DNA from 2 places in the Paenibacillus sp. UMB7766-LJ446 genome. Region 2 is predicted to be linked to the other one. Evidence: predicted binding sites of a transcription regulator. Region 2 holds the regulator's gene; the other holds the start of a gene.
The links. The regulator LexA, encoded in region 2, represses DNA repair genes until DNA is damaged. The targets are predictions, from matches to a motif close to CGAACATATGTTCG.
Positions count from the first base shown of each region.

Region 1 (8,142 bases), on a different contig from region 2:
GCCCAGTGGCCTTTTTTGAACGGAAAATAAAATCGGACCGCTTGTATAAGAATGGAGGCTGACCTAGGATTGTCTACACAACGTTATCCTTTTGCATATGATCCGGCAGAGCCCTTTGTATCCCGTTTAGGGGAATGGGTTGCCGATGTTTTTTACGATATTTTACCTGAGTCCGGCTTCGAGGTACGGGATGAACAGATTTTTATGGCGTACCAGCTTGAACGGGCCTATGGAGATAAAAAGACCATTATGGCTGAGGCCGGTGTAGGAACAGGCAAGACGTTAGTCTATCTGCTCTACGCGGTCTGTTATGCACGTTATACAGGTAAACCGGCGGTCATCGCCTGTGCCGATGAGTCCTTGATTGAACAATTGGTGAAGCCGGGCGGAGATATTGCGAAGCTGGCTGCACATCTGGATTTGGAAGTGGACGCACGTCTGGGCAAATCACCCGACCAATACGTCTGTCTGAACAAATTAAGTGCGATGAGATTTGCAGATGAAGATGCGCCTGTCATTGAAGAAGTGCATGAGAGTCTTCCGGATTTTGTGAATACGCCGGGTACGCTTCAAGCGTTCCATCCGTATGGTGACCGCAAACAGTATCCGCATCTGAATGATCGCCAGTGGAACAAAATCAACTGGGACCCTTTTCAAGACTGCTTCGTTTGTCCAAAAAGACAACGCTGCGGTCTGACGCTGTCGCGTGACCATTACCGTCGTTCTAAGGACATCATTATTTGTTCCCATGATTACTACATGGAGCATGTGTGGACCTATGAAGCGCGCAAACGCGAGGGTCAATTGCCATTGCTGCCTGATCACAGCTCCGTTGTATTTGATGAAGGACATTTGCTGGAAGAAGCGGCTCTGAACGCACTGAGCTACAAATTGAAACACCGCATCTTCGAGGAACTGGTGACCCGTCTGCTTGAAGGGGAGATCCGTGAATCCCTTGCGGAGCGTGTGGATGAAGCGATTGAGAGCAGTGAACGATTGTTTGCGTTGCTGGATACGTATACGGTGGCAATTCCCGGATCGGAACGAAAAGAAGTACGGGTAGAACCGCCGCTGCTGCGTGAGATTGAACGGCTGACCAGTGTACTGGATGCGATCGGCGAAGAATTGGTATTTGAGAGCGGCTTGTTCTCGCTGGATGGTTATCAGATGCGGGTCGTGGAAGAACATCTGGACATGATTCAGTCCGCACTTGCGTTGTTCCGTAAGGAAGATGGGTACATCTGCTGGGCCGAAGAGAGCGAGGACGAAACAACCTTATCCATCATGCCGCGTACCGTGAAGGAAATTCTGAACGAGCGCGTGTTTAATACAGGCATTCCGATTGTCTTCTCTTCTGCAACGTTATCTGTGGACAGTTCATTCCGTTATGTGGCAGATAGCCTGGGGATTGATGATTTTGTATCGTTCTCCGTGGCTTCCCCATATGACTACGCGGACAAAATGCAGATGAAGATAACAGATGAAACCGTACCTGGTCACCCGGAAAACGAAAATCGGTTGCGTGACGCCGTATCGCTGCTTCAGGAGAGTGGAGGCCGTGCGCTGATCCTGTTCCGTACGATGGAGGAATTGCGTGCGTTCAAGCAAGACATTGCTCAGGTCCCTGAGGCACAAGGATTACGCTTTATGTATGAGGGTGATCGGGAGATCAGTGACCTGATTGCGGCTTTCCAACAGGATGAGGAGAGTGTGCTATGCTCCGTCAATCTGTGGGAAGGGCTGGACGTTCCAGGACCGTCATTATCCAATGTCATGATCTGGTCGCTTCCATATCCTCCGCAAGACCCTGTCTTTAATGCCAAACGCAGTGCATCGGCAGCGCCTTACGAGGAGGTCGATCTTCCGTACATGCTGCTGCGTGTGAAGCAAGGTCTGGGGCGTTTGATTCGGACGAGCAGTGATTCGGGGTCAGCCGCGATTCTCGACGAATCGTTGTACAGCAAAAAGGAAGCCAAAGACCGCATTGCGGCCCTGCTTCCCGAAGGTGTAGAATGGACAACCCTGACACACTAGTTCACATTCATATTTAGATTCTTTAACTGGCTCCTTTCCAGAGTAAGTACTTGTACGCTGCGGATTCAACGTCCGGCTGTGATCAAGCGCTCATTTTGGAGGGGAGCCTTTGACTTGTGTTAGAATTCTTCTTAGTTAAAAAATACCCATGCTCAAATACCGTTCCCCGGTATCAGGCGCAATACAGAGCACCCGGTGACCCGGCCCCAGTTCCCGCGCGATGCGCAGGGAGGCCCACACCGAAGCGCCAGAGGAAGGGCCGAGCAGCAGCCCTTCCCGGGCAGCAAGCTGCCGCATCGTATCCAGTGCATCCTCATCGGACACCTGGATAATGGCATCCCACACGTCGGTATTCAGAATGTCCGGAATGAACCCCGGACTTGTACCGACGAGCTTGTGAGGTCCGGGCTCGCCACCGGACAGCACCGGAGAACCTTTCGGCTCCACCGCATAGATGCGAATGTCCGGCAGCTGCTTGCGCAGCTCTTCGCCTGTTCCGGTAATGGTGCCGCCAGTTCCCGCCGTGGCAATGAAGGCGTCGAGCTTGCCTTCCATCTGCTGCATAATTTCGGGAGCCGTGGTAATCCGGTGAATATCCGGGTTCGCCTGATTCTCGAATTGCTGGGGAATGAAGCTTCCCGGAATGTCGGCCTGAAGCTCTTTGGCCTTGCGAATCGCACCGGGCATCCGCTCTGCCGCAGGGGTGAGCACCACATCTGCGCCGTAGGCTTTCAGAATATTGATGCGTTCCTTGGACATGTTGTCCGGCATGATTAGAATGGCTTTATATCCTTTGGCAGCCGCGTTCATCGCAAGACCGATCCCGGTATTGCCGCTGGTCGGCTCGATGATGGTTGCGCCGGGAAGAAGAAGCCCAGCCCGTTCGGCCTGAACGATCAGGTTATAGGCGGCACGGTCTTTAACGCTGCCGCTGGGATTGAAATATTCCAGCTTGACGTATACGTCAGCGGAATGGCTGCCTGTAAGTCTGTTCAGTCTGACGGCAGGTGTCTGGCCGATCAGTTCGGTAACATCTGCGGCAATGCCTGTATTTGCGGGTGTTTGATTTTTAATTAAATGCGGATTCAAGTCCATGAAGTACAACTCCTTGATTGATAAGACGTTGAGAGCTAATCCGGTTGAAATCAAGTCCACTGAACAAGTCTGTCCCGCCATATTGGCTGGCAGGCTTGTTTTTTGTATTAGGAATTGAATTCAGACCCTGCCTTATTGGAATGGTTGGATATATCTCTATTCTATCTTAATGAACAGAGTCTCCCCGGGTCAACTTGTTTCATGTAAGGAGGAGAGATCCGAATTTGAGCGGGCATATGACGAGAAGGTCCAGCGGATCATTCAGCCAGAATCATGTCTGGGTACAATATGGTCCGAGTTGCATCAAGTCTGCGTCAAGTCCATATCCAGATGACGACTAAGCTCTTTTTTGACTTCATTCCGCGCAAACGTCCACAGCATATAGAACCGCTGCAAATATCCTCTGCACAGATACTGGGTTTCGATCCCATCGACTTGCCGTTTCTCCTCCAGAACCTTGACGCCACGGGTTCTCATCTGTTTGCGAAGCGTCAGCATTTCCTTGAGTACTTGATTCTGAATACGGGTTAGAGACAGAATGTAGACTTCTGGCATTTTGAGCTGCAACGTATCCAGCGTGCGAATATCCCGTTCAAGTACATCCAGCAGCAGAGTGCGTACAACCATGCATTTAATCAAACGGTGGTCTTCATCCGCAGGGGATGGGGCGGAAGAGGAGGATGACATACTTTCACTTCCTTAACCATGGATTCGGACATGTTCTTGTTTACAGAACGTATGTTCTTATATTATAATCAATATATGCAATGATGATACACAATACAACCGAGAAATACTGGAAGTAGTCCAAACCCGATTTATGCTGAGGTTGGAGGCATTCAAATAGGGACAAGCCTTCTCCAAAATAAGGTATAATTTTTGGGTTTTGCAGGAAACCTAAGGGCATAAAGAAAACAACTTAATGCATCAGAGGAAGAGATGAAGAGCTCTTAGTCCGTTGGTACTAGCGAAGGTTATGAAGGGATTGCCGAAGCATTGCAACAAAAAAGCCCCTGCCTTGGGCGGCGGGGCCAGATGATCTGCCGAACCAGACGGCAGAGTTGTATATGAGCATAAAGCGGTTAAGCAAGATACTGAGGCTTCTCGTAAAGAGCCTCTTTTTCCAGAATCACTTTGTAAGGTCTTTCCTTACCCTTCAGGGAAGGGCCAATCGTAGTCAGCGGTACGGCCGGTTTGTGGAAACGATCTTCTTCCTTGGGTTCCGGAACCGGTCGTGATGCTTCGGGCGCAGAACTGAGGCGTACCTTTTTCTCGCTGCCCCAGCGCTTGCTTATTTTTTTCGTTTCCGGTTTCATTCCGGTTCGCCTCCTAACAAATCGTTGATGGCGTTGAACAGATGACGATTCTCCAAGTCAATCTGCTGAAATATCGCCTCATCCGCTTCAATATGTCCAATAATGTGGACTGTAATTACATATCTCTTGGCTACAGGATAGCATAGCAGATACTCTTTCTCAAGGTAATCGTCGTAGAGATTGATCTTGATTTTGTTTTCCAGGTAAGAATCAATGACCAGAATACGCTTCGGGTCATCGGGCTGCTTGTCGTCATTGGCGGACAAGTTATATTTTCTCCCCGGTTCCCCAACATTACCACATAATTGCTCAATATGACCACTATCATCTGTACGGTATATGGCCGTTCCGCGTACAGCGAATGGAGGATGAGAGACGAAGGCACTGCGAAGTGCATCGCTCATTCGCTCCAACATTACCGAGTCTGCTTTGCGGGTACGCAGCAATTCTCTGAAGAATCGAAGCAGCTTGAGCAGCTGTAACCGTGCCTCCCCCTCAGACATTTTGTGCTTCTCGATGATTTTTTCCACTTCGGGATCACTCCAGCGTCCCTGTTCTTCGATACTGTCGGCGATTTTGGAGCAGGCCACCGAAACGGCTGGCGCCCATTTCCCGTCTGAACGAATTTCATAAACGAGTGGATTTAACCCCAACAGGTCTGTAGGCATGCGTAAACCTTCAATTTTGGAGGTGTCTTTGATGTCCGTAATATCCTCAGGAAGAATGAAAAAAATGCGCTTTCGTCCCAGACGACCCATAAACAAACCCATTTCCAGCATTGTATTATCACGGACAGAGGCATAGTACTTCCCGCGAATTTTCGATATATCATCCGGATGAAAAATAAAAATGGCAAAGTCAGTCGTCCGCACTTCTGTTTCCAGATCGTCCATAGTATAACTGCTTGGATTAAAAACTCCGGAGTACCAAGGGGTAACTTCGGCCGAGAAACGCAAGTTTTCGTGTACTGCGGCTGCAATCGGCTTCGCTTCCAGCGAGCAGCCAATAAAGACTCTTGGCTTTAACGTTTTCATCAATCCGCCTCGCTTAAACGGTAGTGGGAATCAATTGTTATATTATACCATAAAAAGCAGAGTAAGTCTGGAAACGTTTAACTGGACCAAAGATAAGCCGATTACATCTGCTATAGTGTATGTGCAAGAGGAAAATGATTCCTTTAAAATCCGCGGAAAAATAAAAAAATGGACCCAAATTGTCACAGTTGGGTGACTGGACAGTTATATTTGGAAGCTTCAATCATAGAATGAAGGAGCAGGTTGCACTATTAGGTAGAGAAGCTTGTCCTGGTGTGGCTGTTTGACGGCTTATGCAGGACTAAGTGTGCTTTTTGCTCATATTTGAAGGGCCGACTGTTTCGACCCAATCACATCGGTGTTATATAATAGAAGAATAAGCAAGTTAGCTTTGGTGTTTAAGCAGAATGAACGATTACACGCTTTGAATCATGTTGAACTTACATTCACACAGGAACGAAGAGTGCAGAACCCGTCTGTAGAAGCGAAGCGCTCGCCTTTATCAACGAATTTTCCCATTTGAAATATGGGATCAGAAAAATTCGTGGATAACAGCGATCGAAAGAGGGTACTGCAATCGAAGTGGGTTAAGTGTGATATCAGACGTTCGACTTTGTGCATAGTGTAATATTTCAATTCGTTTAACCAAGCACAGCTAACCACCAACAGACAGAAAGGATCAGGATACCATGAGTTCCCGAAGGATAATCTCCCCAAGGACGATCTGGAAACGTTACGATCTCTCTTACACTTAGCGCCCCTTGTAGAGTACACCACCGTAAAGAAAAAAAACGGCTGACTCTGCGAAAGAGGGGATTGGAATGAATACTATTCGAAGGACAAATACGATGATTTCTTCCAGGCTTGCCTTTTGCAGGGTACGGTCGGTGCAAACCAACCTTTACAAACTGCGAGGGAACCTGAATGAAGAGAAAATCGTTAACCTTACAACAAGTTAAGACAGAGGCGGGAAAGTTCGCCATTATGCTGCTCGGAACATTTATTTTGGCATTTGCCTACTATCACATTAATTTTCAGAATCATTTATCGGAGGGCGGATTTGTCGGTCTGGCCCTGCTTGGAAAATACGCGACAGGCTTGTCACCTGCCATCGGCATGCTTCTGCTGGATATTCCAGTCATGATTCTGGCCTGGTTCCTCAAGGGCTGGAAGTTCATGATTCAGGCGCTGCTGGGTGTGGCTGCATTCTCATTGTTCTATGACGGGTTTGAGCGGTACTCCACCTTGGTCATTCCGTTTCACGGTAATCTGTGGATTCCGGCAGTCCTGTCCGGTGTGATCACCGGCGTGGGCGCTGGCATGGTGCTTCGATTCGGAGGAGCGACAGGCGGAGATGACATTCTGGCGGTGCTCATTAGCCGTTGGAAGGGCTGGAAGCTGGGAACGGTTTTCTTTGTCAGCGATGCGTTTGTACTCGGATTGTCGCTTTTCTTTCTACCGGTAAAAGAAACTTTATATACCATTCTAGCCGTATGGATTGCCAGTAAAGTGATTACGTACATGGTCAGTTTCCCGGCTCGTCGTACAGTTACGACTTCTGCTGTAAAGCTGCCCGTGTCAACTGCAGCCAAAGTAGTCAGCGGTGCTTCACAACGAGCTCCGGTGGCTAGAGGGGTTTCGCATTAAACGAAACAACCACCTTATTCGTAATGAATGTTGTTCGAGTAAGGTGGGCTTGCGTCATACCAAAAGCAAAGCCCTTTTGCATGCTTGATGGGAATCATTCCATTAGCGGCGAAAGGGCTTTTTGCTTGCTCAAGTAAACGAATAGACGTAGTACGTTCACGATATATTCTTTTTAACAATCAGCTCCACTTAAGGCTTGATGGAAGAAGCAATTTGACCATCTTCATTATGGATAATAGCCCGAATGTTCTGCTTTTCACTCTTTTCTTTGGCAGCATCCACAGCTTCGGCTTTCGTTCGGAACGTAGCTAGAGATTTGGATTGACCTTCTTCCTTGATGGCCCAGCCAGAGTCGGTAGGAACCACATGAATATTATCATGGCTTTTGGAAGAAGAGACAGGCTCGGAATGACGGCGTGGAGATGAAGATTTACCATGGTCCGATTTGCTGTCTGATGAAGACTGTTTCGTGTCATGCTTGGAGCCCTCTGACTTGGGATGATTCTCATCCCATTCTTCTGCTTTTGCAGTAGCGATTGCAATGGAGCGTCCTTCCTCATAACCGTCATCCAGTAGTGCATTGGCAATTTCGATGGCCTTATGTCTGACACGAGGCTCCAGATTTTTCATGGAAACGGGATAATCCTGTTTGTTCCACGGCATATTGATTCCCTCCTGTACAATATAAGTTATTTGTATATTACCCTGTACCGGGATGAATAAACGAATGTCTTGCAGAACCTCAAAGCTTTTGCTTAGATTAAGTACATTCTTCCGTTCAACTTCTCTGCGATTTTCTATACTTTTATGTGGATGAGGAGTATAATGCTTCCATACTTACAAATACAGTAGAATCACATTAGGAAAATGATAAGGAGATTTACATATGTTTAGTTTGAGCCTGGCCATCCCTATGTTGTTTACGATGCTTATTCATGCGGCTGACAGTCTGTCCTATGCGCTGCGCCTTGGCGGATTGCGTACTCGCAGAATTGCGCTGGCCTTGTCCCTGTCCG
Region 1 covers NZ_JASOYM010000008.1:148,113-156,254, forward strand. The annotation lists gene QP794_RS20090 (ATP-dependent DNA helicase) at 52-2,034, shown strand; gene cysK (cysteine synthase A) at 2,170-3,129, opposite strand; gene QP794_RS20100 (YhjD family protein) at 3,433-3,816, opposite strand; gene QP794_RS20105 (hypothetical protein) at 4,212-4,445, opposite strand; gene QP794_RS20110 (nucleotide-binding protein) at 4,442-5,479, opposite strand; gene QP794_RS20115 (YitT family protein) at 6,404-7,126, shown strand; gene QP794_RS20120 (DUF2188 domain-containing protein) at 7,316-7,789, opposite strand; gene QP794_RS20125 (lipid II flippase Amj family protein) at 8,013-8,142, shown strand, end outside.
Region 1: the regulator LexA is predicted to act here: its motif matches at 3,861-3,874, upstream of QP794_RS20100 (YhjD family protein).

Region 2 (8,142 bases):
CTGCGGCGATGTTTGCTGCATCCGGATTTGTAACCAAACCGGCATGGAACGAGATGCGTACAGATCTGATTCAGGCTGTACAATTCAGTACGGCCGAGCATTTAATTGCCTTTGTGCAAGGAATACAGCGGGCTGCTGCAGTAGATAGCCATGTAGTTCCTGAACCTTGGGACATGCCGGGTTACGAGCACCCTGTCATCATGGCGGCAGGTACGTTTATACAGGGTGGAAGTCTGGAATTGTCAGCAGATGCACCTATCCGTGAGCCTTATATTGGCTATATGCAGGGTGGTTTAACATACTCTCATGTTAAATATGGCGTTTTGATGGCATTACAGACGATGAAAGAACGCAAATTATTGTGAGTTTATCTAACACATCATTGACACTTAGTAATAACTAACTGTACAATAGAGTGAAGAAAAGATGACTGGAAGGTTGATGAATGATGGGTGACGAAATTCGCAGAAATATGGCCTTATTCCCGATAGGTATTGTAATGAAACTTACGGATCTGTCCGCGCGTCAGATTCGTTATTATGAGCAGCACAGCTTGATTGTTCCTGCGAGAACGTCAGGTAATCAGCGTTTGTTCTCTTTCAATGACGTAGAACGATTGCTGGAAATCAAGGCTCTGATTGAAAAAGGAGTTAACATCGCGGGTATTAAACAAGTGATGAATCCTGTATCCAAGGAGTCAGAAGAAGCGACTGTTATTACACCCGATACGGAAGTGAAACGCAGAGAACTTTCGGACTCCCAACTGCACCGTCTGTTGAAACAACAACTGGTGTCAGGTAAGAGACCGGGACAAGTATCTCTCATTCAGGGAGAGCTTTCCCGTTTCTTTAATAAAAAATAAGTTCGTATAACCTCGTAAGTCAGGGGAAATCCTGCTTTTGGGTAGGGGGACTCCTTGACCCATGCAATATTCTAATGTACAAATATAACAGGCAAGCCAATTACGGAGAGAAGAAAGGGAGAGGGTATCGTGAGTTTTACTAAAGAAGACATACTACGCATCTCAAAAGAAGAAAATGTACGATTCGTTCGTTTGCAATTTACCGATTTGCTTGGAGCAATCAAAAACGTTGAAATTCCTGTGAGCCAACTTACCAAGGCTCTGGACAATAAAATGATGTTTGATGGTTCTTCCATTGAAGGTTATGTTCGTATTGAAGAGTCCGACATGTACCTCTATCCGGATCTCGATTCTTGGCTGATTTTCCCTTGGGTAGCCGAGAACCGTGTTGCTCGACTGATTTGCGACGTATATCTTCCGGATGGTAATCCGTTTCCAGGAGATCCGCGTGGCATCTTGAAACGAAACCTGAAAGAAGCCGAAGAAATGGGATTCACTTCCTTCAACGTCGGTCCTGAACCAGAGTTCTTCTTGTTCAAAACAGACGAAAAAGGAAACCCGACTAACGAACTGAATGACCAAGGTGGATATTTCGACCTTGCGCCTACGGATCTTGGCGAGAACTGTCGCCGTGATATCGTAATTACCCTTGAAGAGATGGGATTCGAGATCGAAGCTTCCCACCATGAGGTAGCTCCAGGTCAGCATGAGATCGACTTTAAATATGCTGATGCTCTAAAAGCAGCAGACCAGATCCAAACGTTCAAACTCGTTGTTAAAACGATTGCACGTCAGCATGGTCTACATGCTACCTTTATGCCGAAACCGCTGTTTGGTATGAACGGTTCCGGTATGCACTGTAACCAATCCTTGTTCCAAGGCAAAGTGAACGCATTCGTAGACGAGTCGGACGAGCTGGGTCTGAGCAAAACTGCACGTCACTTCATGGCTGGAACTTTGAAGCATGCGCGTGCGTTTGCAGCAATTACGAACCCAACTGTGAACTCATACAAACGTCTTGTACCAGGTTATGAAGCCCCTTGTTATGTAGCATGGTCCGCCAGTAACCGTAGCCCAATGATCCGTATTCCAGCTTCCCGTGGTCTGAGTACACGTGTTGAGGTTCGTAATCCGGATCCGGCTGCTAACCCTTACTTGGCTTTGGCTGTTTTATTGAAAGCAGGTCTGGATGGAATCAAACGTGAGCTTTCCTTACCAGCTCCGATTGACCGTAACATCTACATCATGTCAGAAGAAGAGCGTGTGGAAGAAGGCATTCCAAGCTTGCCAGCTGACCTGAAAGAAGCTTTGAACGAATTGATCCGCAGTGAAGTTATCTGTGATGCTCTCGGCGACCACGCCCTGGCTCACTTCTATGAGCTGAAAGAAATTGAGTGGGACATGTATAGAACACAAGTCCACCAATGGGAACGCGATCAATATATCACATTGTACTAATAGCTCAATCCCTTGGCGCTCTAGCGCTGAGGGTTTTTTCTTTTTGTGGGCAAGGGGGAAATTGACGATAAAAATTAATGCCTCAAAATGGTCCCCCAAAAATAATAGTGATCAAGCATATCATTCGTGAATGCTTAACTTCCTTCATCAGCTTATTCGTTAATTAAAAAAGCCAGATAGAATATTATTATTCTATCTGGCTTTATATCTATAGGTCTTAGTCCTTAATTTCCGATAAATAGTACTCATATAACCCATCAATAGAAGAACTAGAAAGTAAGTGAGCGATTGCTTCAATCGATTCTCTTTTCCAATCAAACCAGCGCATTTCTTTTAACTTCATGATTTCTTCTTCTGAGAAACGCTTCCTTACTTCTTTTGCAGGATTGCCACCAACTATCGTGTAAGGAGCGACATCTTTTGTTACAACTGAGCCTGCTGCAACAATCGCACCTTCACCAATGGTAACACCTGGCATAATCATGGCATTCATGCCAATCCATGCATCGCTTTCTATAATGGTATCTCCTTTGGGTGAGAAGGAATGGCTAATTTGATGTGCAAACGGATAAACAGTGATCCACTCCGCATGATGATTGTTATTTCCTCCCATAAGAATAACGACACCAGTTGCGATGCATACATAATTACCGATAATTAATCGATCTATTTGCCAACCAAATTCCTCAATGGGGTTGAATAAACTCCTCGATTTGTCATCTCCCCATAAATATCTTACGCATCCATCTTCAAAAGAAGAATTGATATCATAATAACCGGAGTAATAAGAGTAATCGCCAACTTCGATGAATGGGTTGGTTACAATGTCTTTTAAATACTTAATTTCAGACCAGTGATTAAATTGGTTTATATTCATTTTAGTTTCCTCGCTTCTAAGTTATATTTCTGGGTAACTTAGAAGCATGATACGGTAGCTACATTCTTTAGTTTTTTTAGACGACGAACCATCTAAATCATCCTTCCTTAAGATATGAGGGCGATTATAGCAATGACCTCATTCTTTGTCAATCCTGTTCTCATAAAGAGATGTGTGTAAGTATTCTCGCTCAAAATGTATATGATGAAGAGAAAAATGTAGGATTTAATTAGACGAAAGTGCGTCTGTGAAAAAAGAGAACGTTTTAATTGTTTCCTCTGTCTCTACAGTATCTATATGTTGATAGTTTCATATAATTGCGGTATAATTTATTTATATTTTTAGAAATTAAATTTTGAACAATTAATTGGAGATGTTAATATGGAAGAAGAGAAACAACTCGTTGCCGCACAGCGGACATTTTTTTATACAGGCCAGACCAAGCCGATTGAGTACCGTATTCGTGCTCTTCAGCAATTAAGACATGGAATTGAGAAGTATCAGCAACGTATTCTTGATGCACTTCGTGCGGATCTCAATAAATCCGAAACAGAAGCTTATGGCTCAGAGATTCGCATCGTGTTGGGTGAACTGGATTTTGCATTGGAACACTTGGAGGAATGGGCTACACCAAAACCTGTGCCTACAAATTCTGCTATACCTCATGGCACAAGCCTGATTTATCCTGAACCTTATGGCGTTGCTCTTATTATTGCACCGTGGAACTATCCGTTCCAATTGGCCTTTGGTCCTCTGATTGGAGCTATTGCTGCAGGTAACTGTGCTATTATTAAGCCATCGGAATTAACTCCTGCGGTATCAAGTCTGACATATGATTTGGTTGATGAGATATTTCCCAAGAAGTACGTGGCTGTTATGGAAGGGGAAGTCGAGACAAGTACAGCATTGTTGAAGGAAAAGTTTGATTATATTTTCTTTACAGGCAGTACTGGTGTTGGCCGCATCGTTATGAAGGCTGCTGCTGAGCATTTGACTCCCGTTACGTTGGAACTAGGTGGTAAGAGTCCTGTCATTGTTCACCAAGATGCAGATTTGAAGCTGGCAGCACAGCGCATTGTTCGCGGTAAATTTCTGAATGCAGGGCAAACCTGTGTCGCTCCGGACTACCTGCTTGTACACGAGAATGTACATGACAAATTACTGGAATTGATCGATGCAGAGATTCAGGATAAATTCGGAGATGATGTGATGCAAAACGCAGATTTTCCGCATATCGTCAACGCGCGTAACTTCGACCGTTTATCGGTGTTACTCCAAGATGGCAAAACACTGATCGGGGGATGTTCTGAACGTGATCAGCTGCTTATTGAACCAACAGTACTGGGAAAAGTGGATTGGGAATCCCCTGTGATGCAAGAAGAGATCTTTGGTCCGATCCTTCCTGTATTTAAGTTTAACGACCTCAATCCTATGCTAGATGAGATTGTTCGCCGTCCAAAACCACTTGCATTATATCTCTTCACTAAGGATGAGGCTCTGCAGGCTCAGGTTCTGAATCAAGTATCTTTTGGTGGTGGTTGCATAAATGACACATTGTCTCATATGACTTCTCATTATCTTCCGTTTGGCGGAGTAGGAGAAAGTGGAATGGGTTCCTACCATGGTCAACAGAGCTTTGATGTATTTTCTCATCATAAGAGCATTCTTAAACGCAGTGAATAACAAGCTTACGTAGACCAATATAAGCAGTAGGCAGAAAAAGAGGTTGTCCCGTTCAACGGGACAACCTCTTTAAGTATCTTATTGTGAAACATCTAAGCTGCTTCAAAACATATTAATGAATATCACGGAAAAGGCCAATAACTTTGCCCAGAATGCTAACGTGTTTCAAACGCAAAGGTTCAAAAGTCGAATTTTCCGGTTGAAGACGAATATGATCTTTCTCTTTGTAGAACGTTTTTACCGTAGCTTCATCGTCTTCAGTCATGGCTACTACGATATCGCCGTTATCTGCAGTTTGCTGCTGACGTACGATAACATAATCTCCGTTAACAATGCCTGCTTCAACCATACTGTCTCCCACGACCGAAAGCATAAATACTTTCTGTTCGCCCACATAATGCGTAGGAAGAGGGAAATAATCTTCGATATTTTCTGTTGCTGTGATTGGAACCCCTGCAGTAACTTTACCAACTACAGGAATGCGAGCAACGCTGTGAGCAAACTGATGTGAATGCTCTGACTCTTCCTGGCTGAGAAGCTCAATGGCTCTTGGTTTGGTTGGGTCACGTCTAATTAGACCTTTCTTCTCCAAACGATCCAGATGTCCATGTACTGTAGAGCTGGAAGCCAATCCAACGGCTTCACCAATTTCGCGTACGGAAGGAGGATACCCCTTCAACCGGACTTCATTGCGTATAAACTCCAGAATAGCCTGTTGCCTGCTGGATATCTTCGACATACCGTATCAACCCCATTTTAGTAACGTTTGGGAAAATTATAACATAGAACCTCCGTTCGTACAAACATAAGTTCTAAATAAAATGCCATAAAATAAATGTTTTTTTGCGAATTTATATGAAAATTACTTTTGCTTCTAAGCAAATACTGCAAATGATAGTGCCATACTATAGAAGAAAGATAGTAGAAGAAAGATGAGTGATAGAACTCAATAAAAAAAAGCGAACAATTGTTCTGAAAAGTTATTGTGCAAAACAAGTGTTCGTGTTATATTGATTTCAACGGATAGGAACAAACGTTTGGAGGTCGATATTTAATGAGATATTCTACTTATCAAAGCATTTACGAACCGGTGCATTCAGAAGTGGTTGAAACTAACATAAGAAATTTTAAGAAGGTTTTTGCAAAAGGTAATATTCCAACCTGGGTGTTGAAATTTATAATCGTATCATTAATTATATTAGTTGGTTGCAGTACAGTGCTAACAGTATTTGCAGGCAATGAGAACGATATGTTGCCTGGAGGAAAGATGGCAGTTTCACAAGGAGATACGCTGTGGAGTATATCATTGGATCATAAACCGGAAACGATGGATACACGTGTATATATAGAAGCAATTAAGAAAGTGAATCAACTTCAGTCCACTTCAATAAAGGTGGGGCAAGTCTTAATACTGCCACAATTCACAGAATAAAACTGCATATTCACACGCGCTAATGCGTGTCAGCTTGACAAGCTGCCTTTAACATGTCAAAGTTAATAAGACTTTGTATTTTTGGAGGGGACAAGCTTGGATATAGATAGTCTGGTAGCACGTATTAATGAATTGGCCCGTAAGCAAAAATCGACTGGATTGACAGAGGAAGAGCTCGCTGAACGTGCCAAGCTTAGAGAGATCTATTTGAATAACATTCGAAGCAATTTCAGACAGCAGCTGGATACGATTGAAATTGTAGATGATGAGAATGATCAAGGCCACCAAGGCAAACTCAAACATTAAGGAAACCTAATGATATCATATATGATATTTAGGTTTCTTCCTGTTATCTAGAGGTTGCAAATTATAGGGGGAAATGTTGGTTTACATTTATGTAAGCCGATACAAAGAACATCTAAGGGGGATTCTCATGTCGCGTTCGTTCGAGAGAACGGTTCGGAAAAATTCTAAGCAGTTGAATCAGCAACGTAAAAAAAGCGGTCAACCGGTTTCCGGTACACCAGGTGAGGACGTATTCAAAGGACGCAGCCTTCTGTTTCCTATTTTTCTGATCGGACTAGCATTCCTGTACCTCTTTATGAGTACGTTTCTTGTTAAAGCTCCGATGACCACCTGGGACTGGGTGACCATGTTGCTGTATGTATTTTTGGCAGTCATCTTCATGCTCCGTCGTCCTTATGTCAAAATAGGAACTAACCGGATTTTGACGACAAAGGGCAATCGCGAGCGTTCAATTGGAGTTGACGATATCGTGAAATTCAGAATTGAGCCAGGCACAGTTGTGATTGAGCATAATTCACGAGGTAAGAGATGGGTGTTTACCAAACTACTCAATCGTTATGATACCGATGCAATTACTGAACGTCTTCTAAAATTCGCCAAAGCACATCAGATCACCGTGGAAACTTACGAGAAAAAGTAATTATTGCATAAAGGGGAAGATGACCGAAATGGCGTTAAAAGCGATTTTGTTCGACCTGGATGATACTTTGTTGTGGGATGAACGCAGTGTTCGAGAGGCCTTTCATGAGACTTGCCTGATCGCAGCGCAAGAGACTGGAATTAAACCTGAAGACCTTGAAGAAGCTGTTCGTAATGAGGCACGTAATCTATATGAGTCCTATGAAACTTTTTCGTTTACCAAAATGATTGGGATCAATCCGTTTGAAGGTCTTTGGGCGAACTTCACGGGTGGGGATCAGCAGGAGTTTCGCCAGCTGGAGCAGCTTGCACCTGCATATCGTAAAGAGTCATGGCGTCGTGGCTTGTTAAAGCTTGGTGTTGATCGTGAAGATCTGGCGGAAAGACTTGCCTCACAATTTGGGGCAGAGCGGAGATCGAGACCCCATGTCTATGAAGAAACGCTGGAAACATTAAGTCATCTACAAGGGAAGTTCAAGCTTTTGCTTTTAACCAACGGCTGTCCTGCGTTGCAACAAGAGAAACTTGATGGTGTTCCTGAATTAGCTCCTTTTTTTGACGAAATTATTATTTCGGGTTCGTTCGGTAAAGGAAAACCTGACCCTTCGATTTTCGAGCACGCATTGAGTAAGCTGGGAGTACAGCCTAAGGAGAGCATGATGGTTGGAGATAAGCTTACGACTGATATTCGTGGTGCTTTGTCTGCAGGCATTCAGTCTGTTTGGATTAACCGTGAGAATAAAGTGAATACCGAATCGTATGTGCCTGACCATGAAATCAAGCATTTATCCGAATTGGAACGCATTATTGCTGAATTCTCTATTAGTGCATCATAAATCGTATTTTTTTGTGTTCTGACCAAACATTGTAAGGTTTCATGAGATG
Region 2 covers NZ_JASOYM010000016.1:25,229-33,370, reverse strand. The annotation lists gene QP794_RS28640 (methionine gamma-lyase family protein) at 1-365, shown strand, start outside; gene QP794_RS28635 (MerR family transcriptional regulator) at 449-862, shown strand; gene glnA (type I glutamate--ammonia ligase) at 992-2,320, shown strand; gene QP794_RS28625 (CatB-related O-acetyltransferase) at 2,538-3,197, opposite strand; gene QP794_RS28620 (aldehyde dehydrogenase) at 3,579-4,880, shown strand; gene lexA (transcriptional repressor LexA) at 4,993-5,619, opposite strand; gene QP794_RS28610 (LysM peptidoglycan-binding domain-containing protein) at 5,935-6,312, shown strand; gene QP794_RS28605 (DUF896 domain-containing protein) at 6,409-6,618, shown strand; gene QP794_RS28600 (hypothetical protein) at 6,746-7,258, shown strand; gene QP794_RS28595 (HAD family hydrolase) at 7,287-8,093, shown strand.